Regions from separate parts of the Geofilum sp. OHC36d9 genome, predicted to be linked through region 2. Evidence: riboswitches for the same ligand, from Rfam matches in the RefSeq annotation. Region 2 holds a riboswitch; each other region holds the start of a gene.
The links. A riboswitch is a leader RNA that binds a small molecule or an ion and turns the genes downstream of it on or off. The one in region 2 is predicted to bind cobalamin.
Positions count from the first base shown of each region.

Region 1: it holds a riboswitch for cobalamin, as region 2 does, so the genes downstream of both, ACT3CD_RS12200 (TonB-dependent receptor) here and ACT3CD_RS07950 (TonB-dependent receptor plug domain-containing protein) in region 2, are expected to answer to the same signal.
Region 3: it holds a riboswitch for cobalamin, as region 2 does, so the genes downstream of both, ACT3CD_RS04120 (ABC transporter substrate-binding protein) here and ACT3CD_RS07950 (TonB-dependent receptor plug domain-containing protein) in region 2, are expected to answer to the same signal.

Region 1 covers NZ_JBQTGJ010000012.1:53,440-58,723, reverse strand. Annotated here, with positions in the region: gene ACT3CD_RS12215 (TonB-dependent receptor) at 1-782, opposite strand, end outside; gene ACT3CD_RS12210 (LuxR C-terminal-related transcriptional regulator) at 868-1,653, opposite strand; gene ACT3CD_RS12205 (bacteriohemerythrin) at 1,947-2,345, opposite strand; cobalamin riboswitch at 2,752-2,952, shown strand; gene ACT3CD_RS12200 (TonB-dependent receptor) at 3,078-5,264, shown strand.
Region 2 covers NZ_JBQTGJ010000005.1:176,328-181,611, reverse strand. Annotated here, with positions in the region: gene ACT3CD_RS07955 (YncE family protein) at 1-454, opposite strand, end outside; gene ACT3CD_RS07950 (TonB-dependent receptor plug domain-containing protein) at 534-2,447, opposite strand; cobalamin riboswitch at 2,553-2,779, opposite strand; gene ACT3CD_RS07945 (carbon starvation CstA family protein) at 2,813-4,330, opposite strand; gene ACT3CD_RS07940 (NUDIX hydrolase) at 4,456-5,145, shown strand; gene ACT3CD_RS07935 (low molecular weight protein-tyrosine-phosphatase) at 5,157-5,284, shown strand, end outside.
Region 3 covers NZ_JBQTGJ010000002.1:325,843-331,126, reverse strand. Annotated here, with positions in the region: gene ACT3CD_RS04125 (FAD-binding and (Fe-S)-binding domain-containing protein) at 1-881, opposite strand, end outside; cobalamin riboswitch at 1,520-1,779, shown strand; gene ACT3CD_RS04120 (ABC transporter substrate-binding protein) at 1,973-2,794, shown strand; gene ACT3CD_RS04115 (FecCD family ABC transporter permease) at 2,860-3,876, shown strand; gene ACT3CD_RS04110 (ABC transporter ATP-binding protein) at 3,866-4,699, shown strand; gene hemG (menaquinone-dependent protoporphyrinogen IX dehydrogenase) at 4,913-5,284, opposite strand, start outside.

The DNA.
Region 1 (5,284 bases), on a different contig from region 2:
GCATCAATACCTAAAAGGCCCAGTTGAAAAGTCCGCTCCGGCCTCTTATTATTTCCATTGCGCATAAAAAGGTCGAACACACCCGAAATAGCATTGTTATATTCGGCTGGCATTGCACCCGAAAAAAAATCTGAGTTAGCTAACAATTGACTACTTAGGGCGGTTAATCCGCCACCCCCAAAAGCACTTAAATCGGCAAAATGGTTGGGATTTGGAATTTCAACCCCTTCCATTTTCCATTGTAGCGACTGCGGACTGTTGCCACGAACCACAATGGCATTATTACTTACATTACTTGATACCCCGGCAAAAGAAGATACCAAACGCGCCGGGTCATCAAATCCACCAGCATAGCGCTGTGCCTCGTCAACACTTAACATTTTGGCACTTACCGATGCCATTCTGTTTATGGGTTGTTGCTTATTTACACGCGGTTTAATGGTTACTTCCGAAAGCGAATTAACCGTTTCCTTCAATGTAATATTAAAGAATAGCTCTTTCCCCGATGAGACCTGTATCTCTTTCAGGGCATACGATTCATAACCTATCATTGAAATTTGCATGTTGTACCTGCCAATACTGACATTTTCAATCGTAAAATGACCGGCCTCGTCTGTCACGGTGCCATAATTGGTATTTAGCAATACCACATTAACATAAGGCAAAGGGGTGCCGGAAGCATTGTCAAATACGGTCCCCCGAATGGTTTGAGTGGGTAATTGTGCCGGTATAGGAGCAATTGCAAACGACAAAAAAAAGACGACTAAAAAAATCCTCATCATATAAATACACTTTAATTTGGGTTGAAAACACAAAGTTCAACCCAAAAGAGGTATTATACAATACTGATATATCAGTAGTGGAGAGTTACAACAATCCATATTTTGAAGCAAAAATGACCGCTTCCATTGAATTATTCGCACGTAATTTTTTTAAAACTCGTTGGCGATGCGTATTAACGGTATTTAAACTAATATTTAATTTTGCTGATATTTCTTTACTTAAAAGACCCTCCTTAACCATTTTTAGAATTTGTATTTCCCGATTGGTTAACCCTAAATTGACCATCTCACTACTTTTCGCTTCTATATCGAAAGGGAGTATTTTACCCGTCTTGAAATCGAACAATTGACTTTTCATTTCTTCACTGATTTCCTGATTGGGAGAGATATCGATAATACTTAATGTTAACCAAATATTTCCATAATTATCTAATTGTAACACCTGTTGCTGTTCAATAACTCTTACATATTTATTTTCGGCATTCAATATTCGGTATTCGCTGATCAATTTGTAATTGGTTTTTTCATCATCGGAAAATTGATAAAACAGCTTAAGCAGCAAAATGCCGTTTTGCATCATCCCGGCATAATCTTCATGATGAATTTTATGATCCCAAAAATCGTGACTTTTTTTTATAATTTCGCTTAAATCGTATCCAAGAGAACTACCAAAATTAGGCGAATAAAAGATGTGTGATTTTTTATACATATCAAAAACACTAACACCGCAATTGGCATGGTCTGCCAATATTTGCAACATTGATTTTTGATGATCAAAACCAACATAATCTAATTCGTCTGCAACAAACTGTTGTTGGTTCAACAGCTTTAAATATGCTGCTGAAATATCACTTTGCGATTTGCTTGTCATAAAATACGAATGGTTTATTTTAGCTGTGTTAAACTCACGCAACGCAAAAATGGTAAATTGAATCAGTTATGCCAAATTTCGAAACAGGCACCTTATAAATTAAGAGTACTCACCCAAAGACGCCGGTGACAAATAAAAAAGCTTCATATTCAAGACCTGCGAAACTATAAATAATATTAAAAGAAACCCTGGAATGATTATTCCAGGGACAAACAGATTAGGCAATCAAAAAAAACAACGCCTTACAGGGGGCCATCCATCATCGGGTCGCCTAAAAGGATACGGCCCAAATATTATTTAATCATCGTAACCAAATAAGCCTTCAATTGTCGGTCGGGCAAATCAGAATGATCTGTAAAACGATTGTTTAAATAATCAACCAACTCATGGTAATCGATCATATCGGCATTGAAAGCGCAAATTATATCAGCCAGATCCCGCATCAATTCGGTATGCTCCTTTTTATGCTCGTCGTAATATGGGAAATCGGTGAACAGCATCAGATTTTCCTCACTGGTGAAGTGAAAATCAATAAATTTGTATAATTCTGATATCAACTGAGAGATCCTTTTATTACCCTGCTTTGTAATAAAAGCCTCATCAATCAATCGAATGGTCCGATGCAGTATATCATGTTCCTGATCAATTATCCGAACCTCTTCATGTGTAATTGTGTTGCTGGTAGCTATCATAAATTAAATGTTCTTGGTGTTAAACCCTCAATTCAATGTCAAAAATAGACCTGCATATTAAGAGTGTCAATGGCCTTTTGTCGACTGTCGTCTTTTTTTACACCAATAAACCCAAACGATAGATTAACAGCATAAGCCGGGAAACTAATGCATCACAAAAACGTTTTTATCAGGAAAAATCAGTCTGCCAAAAAGCGCCGGGGCAGATAAGAAAGCTTCCTTTGGAAGACTTGTACAGCTCAAAAAGAATGAATTTTGGCCATAATGGAAATTAGATGTGAATTTTCCCCCATAAATGATCATTTTGAGGGAAACATAACGCAGAAGACGGATTTTTCTTGCAAATACGACTAAAGGAAACATTGAATTTCCCATCTAAAAAAATTGAAATGTCATAAAAATAGATATTTTTGTACAACTTTTTGGTGATTGTTCCGGTTTCGCCGTGAACAATAAAAGGGAACCCTGTGTAAATCAGGGGCTGTACCCGCAGCTGTAAGCTCTTAAAAGAGTTTGGATCTATTTCGCCACTGTCTGAATATAAAAAGATGGGAAGGCGATCCAAACAGGAGTAAGTCAGAAAACCTGCCAAAAAATAACTATTCATCATTTTGCTTCCGGGTAAGAAGTTAATGCTGTACATTCTTATTGTTCAACATTATTTTTTCATTTCAACAACGCTGTTGAAAAAGGACGCAAGGTGTAATTGTTTAATAATTAAATAATTAAACCATGCAAAAAATGAATTGGCACATCGCTGGCCTTCTGTTTCTAGTGGCCCATAAACTATGTGCTCAAAACCCATCCTTGGTTGGTCACGTAACCAACCAGGAATCGAACCAACCCCTGACCGACGCCAACATCTACATTCCGGGAACGACATTGGGGACCATCACCGACCAAAACGGACAATTCATCCTCCGTAACATCAAGGCAGGCACCTATGAGGTGGTGGTATCATGTTTGGGCTATCACCGTTTTAAGCAGGAGATGCTTATCCGCGAAGCCCAAAATGAATTTAACTGTTCACTGAAGCCTTCCAACAACACCCTGGGAGAAGTGGTAGTTACCGGAACAGGAACACCACACCACTTAAAAAATGCGCCTGTTCAAACCGAACTGATCGACAAAAAACTAATTAACCAAATTGGGCCATCCAACTTTACGGATCTAATGCTGGGTGTAAGTCCATCATTCGATTTCAATCCAGGAGCTATGGGGCCTTTCATGCAATTAAACGGTCTGGGCAACGATTACATTCTGGTTTTAATTGATGGTAAACGGATGTATGGCGACATTGGCGGACAGAGTGACTTAAACCGCATTAACCCTTTAAATATCGAACGCATAGAAATTGTGAAAGGCGCTTCCTCAGCCCTATACGGGTCGGAAGCCATTGCCGGCGTCATCAACATAATCACAAATAAAAAGTCCCCAAAAAACGCAATCACCACCCAAAATAGAGTGGGCAGCTACGGCGAATGGATTATGCACAACAACCTCGACCTCCACATAGGTAAGCTATCATCAACCACCTCCTTCGACCGAAAAACAACCGACGGATGGCAGATCAGCCCCTACGAATCAGACGGTAATGAACTGGTTGAGACGGACGCCATGACACAAAATGCGTCCAAAGACTACACCTTCAGCCAAAAACTGAACTATGCCCTGTCGCAAAAAATAAATATATATCTTTTGGGATCCAAATATGAGCGGGATGTACAACGACCACTAACCGTGGGTAAATATGGATACTTTTACAGCGACTTCAGCTATGGTGCAGGAGCAGAGTACCTCCTGAGGAAAACCAATAAGATCACTCTCGACTGGAACTCCGACCGGTTCAAATATTACTACAAATATAACCAAACATCAGGCGATTATGTGGCCGGCAACCTAAGCAAACAAACCCAGCAGTTACGCAACGCCCTTAACCTGAAAAGCATTTTTAAACTATCTGATCACCACCTGTTATCGGTTGGAGGCGAGTATGTGATGGAAGAGCTTGAATCGGAAGGCCGCTTGCCGGAAGAAACTGCCGATGCATATACTCTGGCTCTTTATGCCCAGGATGAAATAAACGTCATCAATAACTTATCCATGGTGGTAGGCGGTCGTTTGGTAAAACACCAAACATTTGGCAATGCTTTCACCCCAAAAATATCAGCACTGTATAAATCAGGAAACTTAAACATCAGAGGAACCTATGCCAAAGGCTTTAAAGCTCCAACGTTAAAAGAGCTCTACTACCATTACGAAAAAAGAGGTACGCTTTATCTGGGAAACCCTGATCTGGACCCACAAACGTCCAACTACTATGCGCTCTCAACAGAGTTTATTGTTAATCAACTCTCCTTCAGTCTCACCGGATATCTAAACGACGTAAAAAATCTGATCGATTATCAAACAACGGAGACCTCGGACGAAAATTTAGCCAATGGAATTACAACAACCCGCTGTCATTATAACATTAACAGTGCTGCAACAAAAGGTCTCGATTTTATTTTCAATGCAAATATCGGTGCCGGATTCTCCCTCGGAGGTGGTTACAGTTATGTAGATGCACAGAACCAAACCGATGACATACCTCTGGAAGGGGTCGCTCAAAATTATGGCAACGTCAGAATCGGCTACCGCCACAACTGGAATAAATATCGTTTATCCGCAAATCTGAATTGTCGCTTTCAGGACGAAAAATTTTTCGACGACGAATACGGCAATGCCAAGGCTTACAACATCTATAAATTAACAACAATGCACCATTTTACAAACTGGAGACCATTCTCTTTTGATGTCTCTGCCGGCATTGACAATCTTCTCGATTATGTAGACAACAGACCTTACAAATCCCATTACGGAACAATCAGCCCGGGCCGGTCTTATTTTATCAGCTTGCTGATTAATGTTGCCAAATAAAATGGTGGTTGCATTTATGA
Region 2 (5,284 bases):
CAATGGTATTGACAATTGTGTTGGTGTCGAGATCAATAACAGCCACAGAACCGGTTGTTGAGCCCCATTGTGAAACGTAGAGTTTGCCATTATAATGAGTTGCAAACCGGGGATTACTTAACCCCTCTATTGTTGTTACCCACGTAAAATCATTTTTATTAACCACCTGAATGCTGTTACTGGCATTCACAATCAGATAGGCTTTGTCATCAACAATTTCCATGTCTTGTAATACATCACCTATAATTGTATTTGTGCCATTGCTTTTCTTGAAGATACTACCGACAACCACCTGATCGTCGTAGCTGTAGAATGAAACGGAAGCGTTGCTTTGTCCAAAAGTTCCTTCGTTCAGAATAAAGGCTCCGTTTGTGTATAAGCTGTTACTCGTTTCGTTATCGTCCGTGCACGATGTCGCAGCAAGAACCAGAAATGCAGCTAATAAAATATTCATTGCAAAATTTGACCGTTTATAACGGCTTCTTAAATTGGTAATATTCATGATTGTAAAATTATGATTGGTTATTGAATAATTACAGTCTTACCTGTAAATTGACTTCGTAATTGCAAAGTGGCATTGCATACCAGGCCATTAGTTGGTATTGCGTGTTCCATAGGTTGTTTACTTTCACGTTTAGCTGGACGTCCGTTCTCCCTGCAGGAATTTTATAACCGCCCATGATATTCCCCAGTAGGTATGGCTCAAGTCGATTAGTGTAGTCGTAGTATCTTTCGCCAACGGCGTTTATTGTAAAAGCAGCTACTATTGCTTTATATTTCCATGTTAAAAGGCCTGCTCCTTTGTGGAGAGGGATGTAAACCATTTGTTTTCCGTCATAATGGTCGTCTGTTTTAAGCCGTGAGTGGGTATAAAAATAACTGGTTGATAACTGCCAAAACGAGGATCCTATTTTGCGGCCATAAATACCTTTTAATTCCAGACCTTTTGATTCTCCCCTTTTTTTATTGGAGGGAGTCCATATTGCATCGTCGTCCTGAAGCCATATAATCCAGTCTTTGATGTTGGAGGTAAACCAGATTGTGCTTAGTTTCATGTTTTGTTCAGCCGTCTTTTTGTTGTACTCGAAGCCAATATCTCCACTCCAGCCCGACTCTGGCTTCAAACTGTTATTGCCGCGCGCATAACCGTCAAATGCCCAATAAACATCATTAAAGGTTGGAATTCTGTAATTTTTTGAGATATTTCCCTTAATTTTTATTCTTTGCGTGAGGGCATAATTACCACCATAGGCAAATATTACAGGATGTAACGTGGTGTTGGTCATTTCATCGCGAAAGCTTATGAGTGAGGTTAGTCGGTTGTTAAATGTTTTAAACTGCACAAAGGAAAATAAAGCCCAACGACTACGTATTGGGGTGCCAATGTAACCGTCACTTTGGGCTTGTTCGTTGGTGTAGTTTAATCCCGTGCTCCATTGTATTCCGTTTTTTAAGCTAATTCTTGATTCTATTTCAGAAATGAGGGATAAAGATTGGTTATTTCCGCTGCTTATGGGAGTCTCCACATTGGTGTAGTCAATCTGGTTCCATAGAATTCCCTGTTTGAAGTTTATTTGAATGTTGTTGGTGCGGTAGTATCTCAGGTTTATAGCCCCCATTACATTGTTATCTATCTGATATTGTTGGTTAGGAGTGCTTTTGGTCATAATTGTTTGTACATCCTTATCGTAATGTTGAAGCCACAGTCCGGTCGTTACCAGTAGTTGATTGCCCAATCTAAAATAGTTGTCCTGACTTAAACCCCATTGTTTTACACCTGCATTGGTCTGGCGTTCTTTTCTTTTGTCCGGCCGAGAGGTGTTATAATACCAAAAGTTATTATCGCTGCTTTGTCGCATGACCGATAAGGAGGAGGCTCTTTTTTTGTTTCCTGTTTTCAGTGACAGTTGTTCGTATTGGCGGTTGTAGCTTCCAATGCCTCCATTAACCGAGATGTGATTTTTTTTATTTAGGAGGTTGTTGGTGGTCAGGTGTAGTACTCCGGACATGGCTCCACTTCCGCATAGGGTTCCGGCGCCACCGCTTTGAATTTGTATATCTTCAAAGAGGGATGCTGGCATGGCCGATAGATTAACGGAGCTATTCATTGGACTTTGGAGATTAAGCCCGTTCCACATAATCGCGGTATGATTGCTGTGGCTTCCTCTAAAACTGACCGTTGAAAGTCCACCCGGACCATAGCTTTTTATAGATGCTCCCGTTGATAGTAGGAGTAAATCCGAAAGAGAGGAGGTTCTCATTAGCTTCACCAAAATTGAATCTGGTTTTTCTATGGCAGCGCCAATGGTATATTCCTTTAAATGGTTGGCTTGAATGGTTACTCCTTTTAGTGGTATAGTCTTTTGTTGAAAGTATACCTGAGCATTCAGATGACAGCCAAATACTAATATTACCGTAAAAAACGGTTTGATTCTATTAAAGCGCATGTTTACAAATGATTAAAGTGAATTTAACCATTCGCAACAAACGGATGCTGGTGAAAATATAGAACAAAAGGATGTAGTTCTAATCTTCGCTTTTCTACCCGAAAGCTACGAATTAAAGTATTGGCAGGTCTTCTGGCTCACTCCTTTTTTTGATGCCTTCCCATCAGTTAATACCTGACAGTGGCGAAGTTTTCAAAAAAATAATAGAGATTACAGCTGCGGGGACAGCTCCGGAATTCTTAAAGATTAATAATTTAACCATTTAAGTCACCGGATTCCCTTTTATCAGTTTTCCGTAATTGGATTACTGAACCAATCTTTGTGCAAAAATACGTGCTATAATGTGATTATCAAATTTTAGTTCTTTAATTTTTGAAATTGTTTGTAATCTGCTGATTTATATTTTGTTGCCTAATTTCTTTTTTTATGTGTTTAATGGTTGCCAAAAACCAGATCATCGCCGCTATTCCGGCACTTCCTCCTATAAGGTAACCTGTTTCTGGGCTAAGGAACAATCCTCCTGTTTTTATTGGAGCAACCATCAGATACGATACGCATATTATGGTCATGAATAAAGCCGGAAGTGATAGCATCCAGTGGCTTTTATTGTTTTTGGCAAGATACATTGCACCGGTCCACAGAACGATAACGGCCAAAATTTGGTTGGATAGGCCCAAATATTTCCAGATAGTGGCAAAATCTAGCTGAGAGAGCAAAAAGCCTACTAGAAATAGCGGAATGCTAATGATTAATCGCTTTGTTGTAGTGGTCTGCTTCATTTTAAAAACGTCAGCAATGGTGAGGCGGGCGCTTCTAAAGGCTGTGTCGCCAGTGGTGATGGGACATACAACGACCCCAATAATTGCAAGAACGGCGCCTGCTTTGCCTAACCAACCGGTACTGATTTCATTTACAACCCATGCCGGGGTGTGACCGGAAGTTTGTAGTGTAGCATTTAGTCCTTCGGCACCACCAAAGTAATTCATAGCCGCAGTGGCCCATATTAATGCTACTATTCCTTCGGCAATCATTGCCCCATAAAACACATACCGACCTTGTTTTTCGTGTGTTATGCAACGGGCCATCATTGGGGCCTGTGTGCTGTGGAAACCTGATAAAGCGCCGCATGAAATAACAATGAACAGCATCGGAAATAAGATGTTTTCTGTTGGATGATGGTGAAAATTGCTAAATGATGATAGTGATAGTTCTTTGAGGACTAATTGACCTGAGATGCCATAGATTATAATGGCGCCGCCAATAAGCAGGGCCATTATAAGTAGAGCCAGACCAAATACCGGGTATATTTTACCTATTATTTTATTGATGGGCAGTAGCGTGGCAATCAGGTAATAGGCAAAGATGGCATAGAGCCACATCGTCATACCACCACCTGTAAAACTGGACAGGAGCTCTGCCGGCCCCGTAACAAAGGCTACTCCTACAAAAATTAACAGGAGTAAAGAAAAAATTCTTAAAAACTGACGAAAGCCGTTACCTAGATATTTTCCTACTATTTCAGGAATGCTGGCGCCATTATTCCTGACTGAAAGCATGCCTGAAAAGTAGTCGTGAACCGCTCCAATAAAAATACAACCAAGCACAATCCAGAGATAAGCCATTGGACCGTACATGGCCCCCAATATCGCCCCGAAAATAGGACCTAAGCCGGCAATGTTTAAGAATTCTATGGTGAAAGTTTTCCAGGCAGGCATAGGTATGTAATCAATCTGGTCAGCACTGGCAATGGCTGGCGTTGGTTGTGAATCGTCGGCGCCAAAAAAATATTCAGTAAATTTTCCGTATAAAAAAATCCAGCTATTAAAGCCGTGAGGGAGAGGAGAGATGTAATCATTTTTGTGCTTTTTTGTAAAATTAGTCAAAAATCAGTAAAGTTGTGTTTCATCTAAAAACCTTAAATTTGCAGTTGCCTTCAACGAAAGGCTTTAAATCATTTAATTTAGATCCAATTTAGAAAACTTTTTTACCTTGAATTATTGTGCGAGTTATGAATGAAATATATAATCAGAACCCGAAGTTTCATTTAGCAGTTGACTGTGTTATATTTGGTTATGAGGCCGGTGAACTTAAATTGTTGTTGTTTCATAGAGTTATTGAGCCCTGTAAAGGTGAATGGTCGCTTATGGGTGGATTCATGAGGTCCGATGAATCGCTTGAGGATGCGGCCCGGCGCGTTTTGTTTCAAACGACAGGTTTGGAAAATATTTTTTTGGAACAGATCGGGGCTTTTTCTAAAGTTGATAGGGAACCGGGAACGCGTGTGATAAGTGTTACTTTTGTGGCTCTTATTCGATTGAATGAACACGACCGGAATTCCGTAGGCGAACTTGGTGCACAATGGTGGCCGGTTGCTGAAATTCCAAAATTGATTTTTGATCATGAAGAAATGGTGGCTGAAGCGATGAAAAGTCTTCAGAACAGAGCCGCATCTGAGTTGGTTGGACGTGAATTATTGCCTGAAATTTTTACCCTTACTCAGTTGAGGGTGCTTTATGAGACTATTTTTCAGAAATCTTTTGAACCGGGTAACTTTCGGAAAAAAGTGTTGTCGCTAAATATTTTGGAACGGTTGAATCTTAAAAATACCACCGAATCGAAAAAGGGGGCTTTTTATTATCGTTTTAAGGATGGACAACAAGTGCCTGAAGGCCAGTTGCTGTTTCATGTTAATCGATAAATTATATTTGTATGGATAAGACGAAAATTTTGTTTGTTTGTTTGGGAAATATTTGTCGTTCGCCGAGTGCCAAAGCTGTGATGATTAGTGTGGTTGAAAAATATGATGCGGAAAATAATTTCGAAATTGATTCTGCGGG
Region 3 (5,284 bases), on a different contig from region 2:
TCCCTGAGCGAAGTGAAATGAACACATAACAGTCCTTTGTTTGGCAATGGCGGTGGAACCAGAGCCACTTTGACGGAAGTGATAAACAAAAGAGAGCCTTCGGAACCGGCTATTAGTTTCGATAAATTAAAGAGTGGCGCATCGCTATCGGGTTTAAACGGGGCGGTATCCAATAACTCATCCAGTGCGTAGCCGGAATTTCGCCGATGTATGTCGGGGTGTGGAAATTCTTTACGTATTTGTTTACGTATTTGCCGATCGGTGTATACTTCTCTGAAAAAGCGGTAAATATCACCTTCCAGCGTCTCGTCACGGCATTTTTTGTCGAACTCCCACTTTTGCAATGGTCTGAATGTGACTTCTTCGCCATTTGATAAACAGCCCGAAATTTCAATGATATGATCGCGGGTACTGCCATAAACCATTGAGTGAGATCCGCATGAGTTGTTGGCAACCATGCCTGCCAGCGTGCATCGGTTGGCGGTTGACGTCTCCGGCCCGAAAAAGAGACCATGGGTGGCGGCTTCACGGTTTAGGTCGTCAAGCACCACGCCGGGTTGCACTTCGGCCCATTTTTCTTTGGCGTCGATATGTAGAATCCGGTTCATGTGGTGTGAAAGATCTACCACAAGTCCATGACCAACCACCTGTCCGGCCAATGAAGTACCAGCTCCACGTGGAATCAAAGGTATTTTATGTCGGGCAGCAAAACCAACAATCAGGGCGATATCGGTAGCGTCGCGTGGCATGACTACGGCCATTGGTAATTCTCGATACACCGAGGCGTCGGTTGCATATAATGTGCGGGAGACCGTGTCGGTCAGCACTTCTCCTTTCAAAAGATTATCGAGTTCCCCAAAGGGGGGATACGGGTCATCCATGGAAACAGAACGTATTGGTTTGAGATGCTAAATTAGTAAAATATGTCTTATTCGTAACGAAATTGTTAATTAGTGCTCGAAAGAAAAATTCAGCTTCGGCGTTATGCTTCGCCTCAAAATGCTCGCCTATGCCGGTAAACCCCTGCTTTTCGAGATGTGCAGGCCTTGAATTATACAGTCAAACGCTTGTCATATATGGGTCAAATAAAAATATTACAATACGTCTAGGTCTCCTTTCTGAGACTTTCCACCGAAAAGTTTTATTCTTCTTTACACTTCAACAATTTTTTATAGGCAACAAAATGGATTTTGTCGGCATCGTATTTTTTTTAAAGCATGAAAATGATTTTGACGCTTGTTGGATGTCATTTATGAAGATTAATAAAGACGTAATTGAGATTGTCTCTTCCATGTAGCTCTCGATCTTGTAAACTTTGAATTTTTATTCCAAACGCCGGCTTTACGGAAAGATATTAATTTGGCGTATAGCAGGGGACTTCTGTGGCTGATAAATCTGTTTTGTTTTTAAGGTTGTTGTACGCAAAGAATTAATTTCCAATTGCCGCATGGAACTTCCATAAAATATCCATCCGCATGTGCGGGAATTATTTTATCATGGTCGTTTCATATAAAAGTTTAAATTTGCAATTGTATTTGGTGACTGTTTCGTTGTCGTGAAACGGCCTAATAGGGAATCCGGTGTAAAACCGGAGCTGTACCCGCAGCTGTAAGTCCAGAACAATGGTTTTTAATACCTCTTTGCCACTGCTGTCTGTTAGTGAGATGTTAACGGTGCCGTAATTTATTTGCCGGTAAATGTTAGTTGATTGTTTGCAACAGCGGGAAGGCTTTAAAAACCCGGATGAGCCAGAAGACCTGCCAAATTGATTCAATGAGTAACCAAACTTCGGGGAAAAAGTTGGGGGCTATGAACTACTCATTTTTTCGGGAAACCGGCTTTTCAACGATGAGTCCTGTTACGTGTTTTCACTGATGTAAAGTAGAAGCCCATGATTATGGTCCGTGAAGAGTGATTGGTTCTAAGCATTTAGTAGTTTTTTCGTGGATTCAAAAAATAACAACCATTGAGCATGAAAACCATTTTTCTTACTGTTGTAGCTATTTTACTGATGTCCACGCTTTGGGCTCAGACGCCTCAGCGCATTGTCTCGCTGGCGCCATCGTTGACCAAAGGTGTCTATTATCTGGGGGCAGATGAGGCGTTGGTTGGCCACACTTCTTATTGTTATATTGCCAAAGACGATGGCAAGGAGGTGGTGGCTTCTGCCATTAAAGTTAACGTTGAAAAGGTGTTGATGTTGAATCCCGACCTGGTGCTGGTACATGCTATTACCAAACCTCAAACTATTAATATGCTGCGAAAGGCCGGCTTGAAGGTGGAAGTCTTTGAAACGCCTCGTTCTTTTGATGAAATATGTACTCAGTTTTTGCGTCTGGGGCAGTTGATAGGAAAGGAAGATACAGCCCGCAAAATGGTGGCTTCTATAACTAAGGATGTTAACCTTATACGGGAAAAACAGGCCCTTGCGCAACCGCAAAAGTTCTTTTTTCAGATTGGAGCCGATCCGTTGTTTACCGTTCTTGATGATACTTATATGGCTGATTTTATCTCTTTTTCAGGCGGGACAAATATTTCTTCCGGATTAAAAATAGGTACTGTATCGCGCGAATTTGTTCTCACTAAAAATCCTGATGTCATCATTATTGTGAATATGGGAATTGTGGGTGACGAAGAGATGAAAATATGGCAAAGTTATCCCGATTTAAAGGCGGTGAAAAGCGGTAAGCTGTTTTTTATTGAATCGGATATGGCAAGCACCCCTAATCCGGTTGACTTTTTACAAACGATGCAGGTGATTGAGCGTAAATTAAATGATTGCAAAAGCGAGTAGGGTAAGCTCTGACGTCATCGTTTTAACAATGGCCGCTGGATACTGTTTCTTATAAAAATGTGACAATGAGCGCAAAATATGTCAAATGGGTTTTGTTTACATTGCTGTTACTCTTGTTGGTAGTTGGCGCATCGATTTTGTCGTTGACCATGGGTGAAGCCTCTATTTCGGTCGGTGATATTATTCCCTTGCTGAAAAAAAAGGAGGGAATGGATTATTTTATTCTGACGGGAATGCGTTTGCCTCGTGTTATACTGGCTTTGGGGGCTGGTGGTGCTTTGAGTCTGTCGGGCGCCATTTTACAGGGTGTTTTTCGTAATCCGTTGGTGGAACCCTATACGCTTGGTATTTCGGGCGGTGCTGCTCTGGGGGTTGCTTTGGTAATTGTTTTGGGATTACATCTTACGGTAGGCTCTTTTATGTTACCACTGGCCGGGTTTGGTGGTGCCATATTAACAGTGGTTATTGTTGGTCTGTTGGGCTTTCTGCATGGTGGTGCCGATGTTAATAAGATGTTGCTCATAGGTGTGATGATTAGTTTTGTGGCTTCTTCGGTTATGATGTTGCTGATGTCGGTGGCCACGGCCGACGATTTACATGGTATTATGTTTTGGATGATGGGCTCGCTGGATGAACCGGATACATTCCTGATTAAAATAGTATTGTATGCTTCGGTGGTGGGCCTGTTTGTCAGTTATTTGCTGGCACGGCCGCTGAATGCTTTGCTATTGGGAGAGGCCAAAGCCCGTTATCTGGGTATTAACAGTAAAACGACCATTCGTATTTTGTTTTTGGTGGCTTCATTGCTCACGGGTATTTGTGTATCGGTGACCGGGGTGATTGGTTTTGTGGGGTTGGTTATACCGCATTTTATACGTTTGCTGGCCGGTTCTGATTATCGGTTTTTGTTGATAGGTTCGTTTTTAGGAGGTGGCTTGTTTTTAATTATCAGTGATGTGCTGGCGCGGACGATTATTTCTCCCAACGAGTTGCCCATTGGCGTGATTACAGGTATGGCCGGCGGCATTTTGTTTATTGTGGTGTTAAATCAGTTTAAGAAAAGAGGACGTCATGCCCGATAGTTATTTGAAAATAGTCAATCTGGATTGTGGCTATGGCGATGGGTTTCGCCTGAAAAATATCTCATTGTCGCTTCCCAAAGGCGCGCTTGCCGGAATCATTGGTCCCAACGGTTCCGGTAAAACCACCTTGTTTAAGGGGATCTCCGGTAATCTGGCAGTCCGAACGGGCGAGATATGGCTCCACCATGAGAATTTAAACACCTTAAAACTGAATGCCAAAGCCCGTAAGGTGGCTGTTGTTAATCAGTTTCCTGATGCCATAGATGTGACGGTTGAGGATTATGTGCTGATGGGACGGTTGCCTTATCGTGAAGCATTTCAGTTTTTTGAGCCACGGCACGATGTGGTTATCGCTCGCAAATACATGCGTTTGACCGGTATTTTTAATCATCGTAAGAAATTAATGTCGCAGCTGAGCGGTGGTGAACAGCAATTGGCGGCTATTGCACAGGCGTTGACGCAGGAACCGGAGCTGTTGTTGATGGATGAGCCAACATCGCATCTCGATATTACGCATCAGGTGCAGGTGCTTAATCTTATTCAACGATTGAATGGCGAGATGAATTTAACGGTTTTAATGATCATTCACGATTTGAATCTGGCTGCCGAATATTGTAATTATTTGATTATGATGAAGGATGGTGCGATTCACATGAAAGGAAGTCCGCAGGAAGTGCTCACTTACGATAATATTGAGCAGGTTTATAACACCGTTGTGGTTACCGAGATCAACCCGCTGTCGGGTAAACCGGCTGTCTTTTTGGTGTCAGAGAGAATATTGAAGCACATTAAGGATAAATATGGTAGTCTGAACAGAGACTGAGAAACCGGGAGTCTGCTTTAGTGCTGGTTTATCATCTTGTTAATGAGTTGCTGCTGAGAAAGATAGGGTTAGTAGATTGTCTGTGGTTTAAGTGTTTGAATTATAAAGTTAAAAAACAAGGCTTGCAAAGTCATAAAAATTAAGGCGTTTACTTTTCGTAAATGACTGTTTTTATGACAAGCGTAACGCATAAGTTGACTTTGTAGACAAACATTAGTTAAGACTTATTTTAGCGGAAAAGTTTTTAACCTTTTCCCAGTCTGTATATTCAATCGGTTTTTCAGATTTTGTCGGGCCTTTTGTGATTTTCATAATCAATTTAATCATTAACCTATCTATTAAGGAATATGCATCATAGTCCAAGCGTCCAGCAAAAACATCTATTATTTTAGGACTCCAATTCAGTCGCTTAAAATATTTTGAAATATAAGGATTGCTCTCAGGTGTATTTTTGTTACTTTTTCTTGCCACTAAATTCACCGAAAAGAAAGCTGTATCAATTTGTTCTAATTCGGTTTTGTGTCTTTGAATAAACCGTGTTACTTTTTTACTGTGTTTCCCGTATCTGATACTCGCTCCAATAAT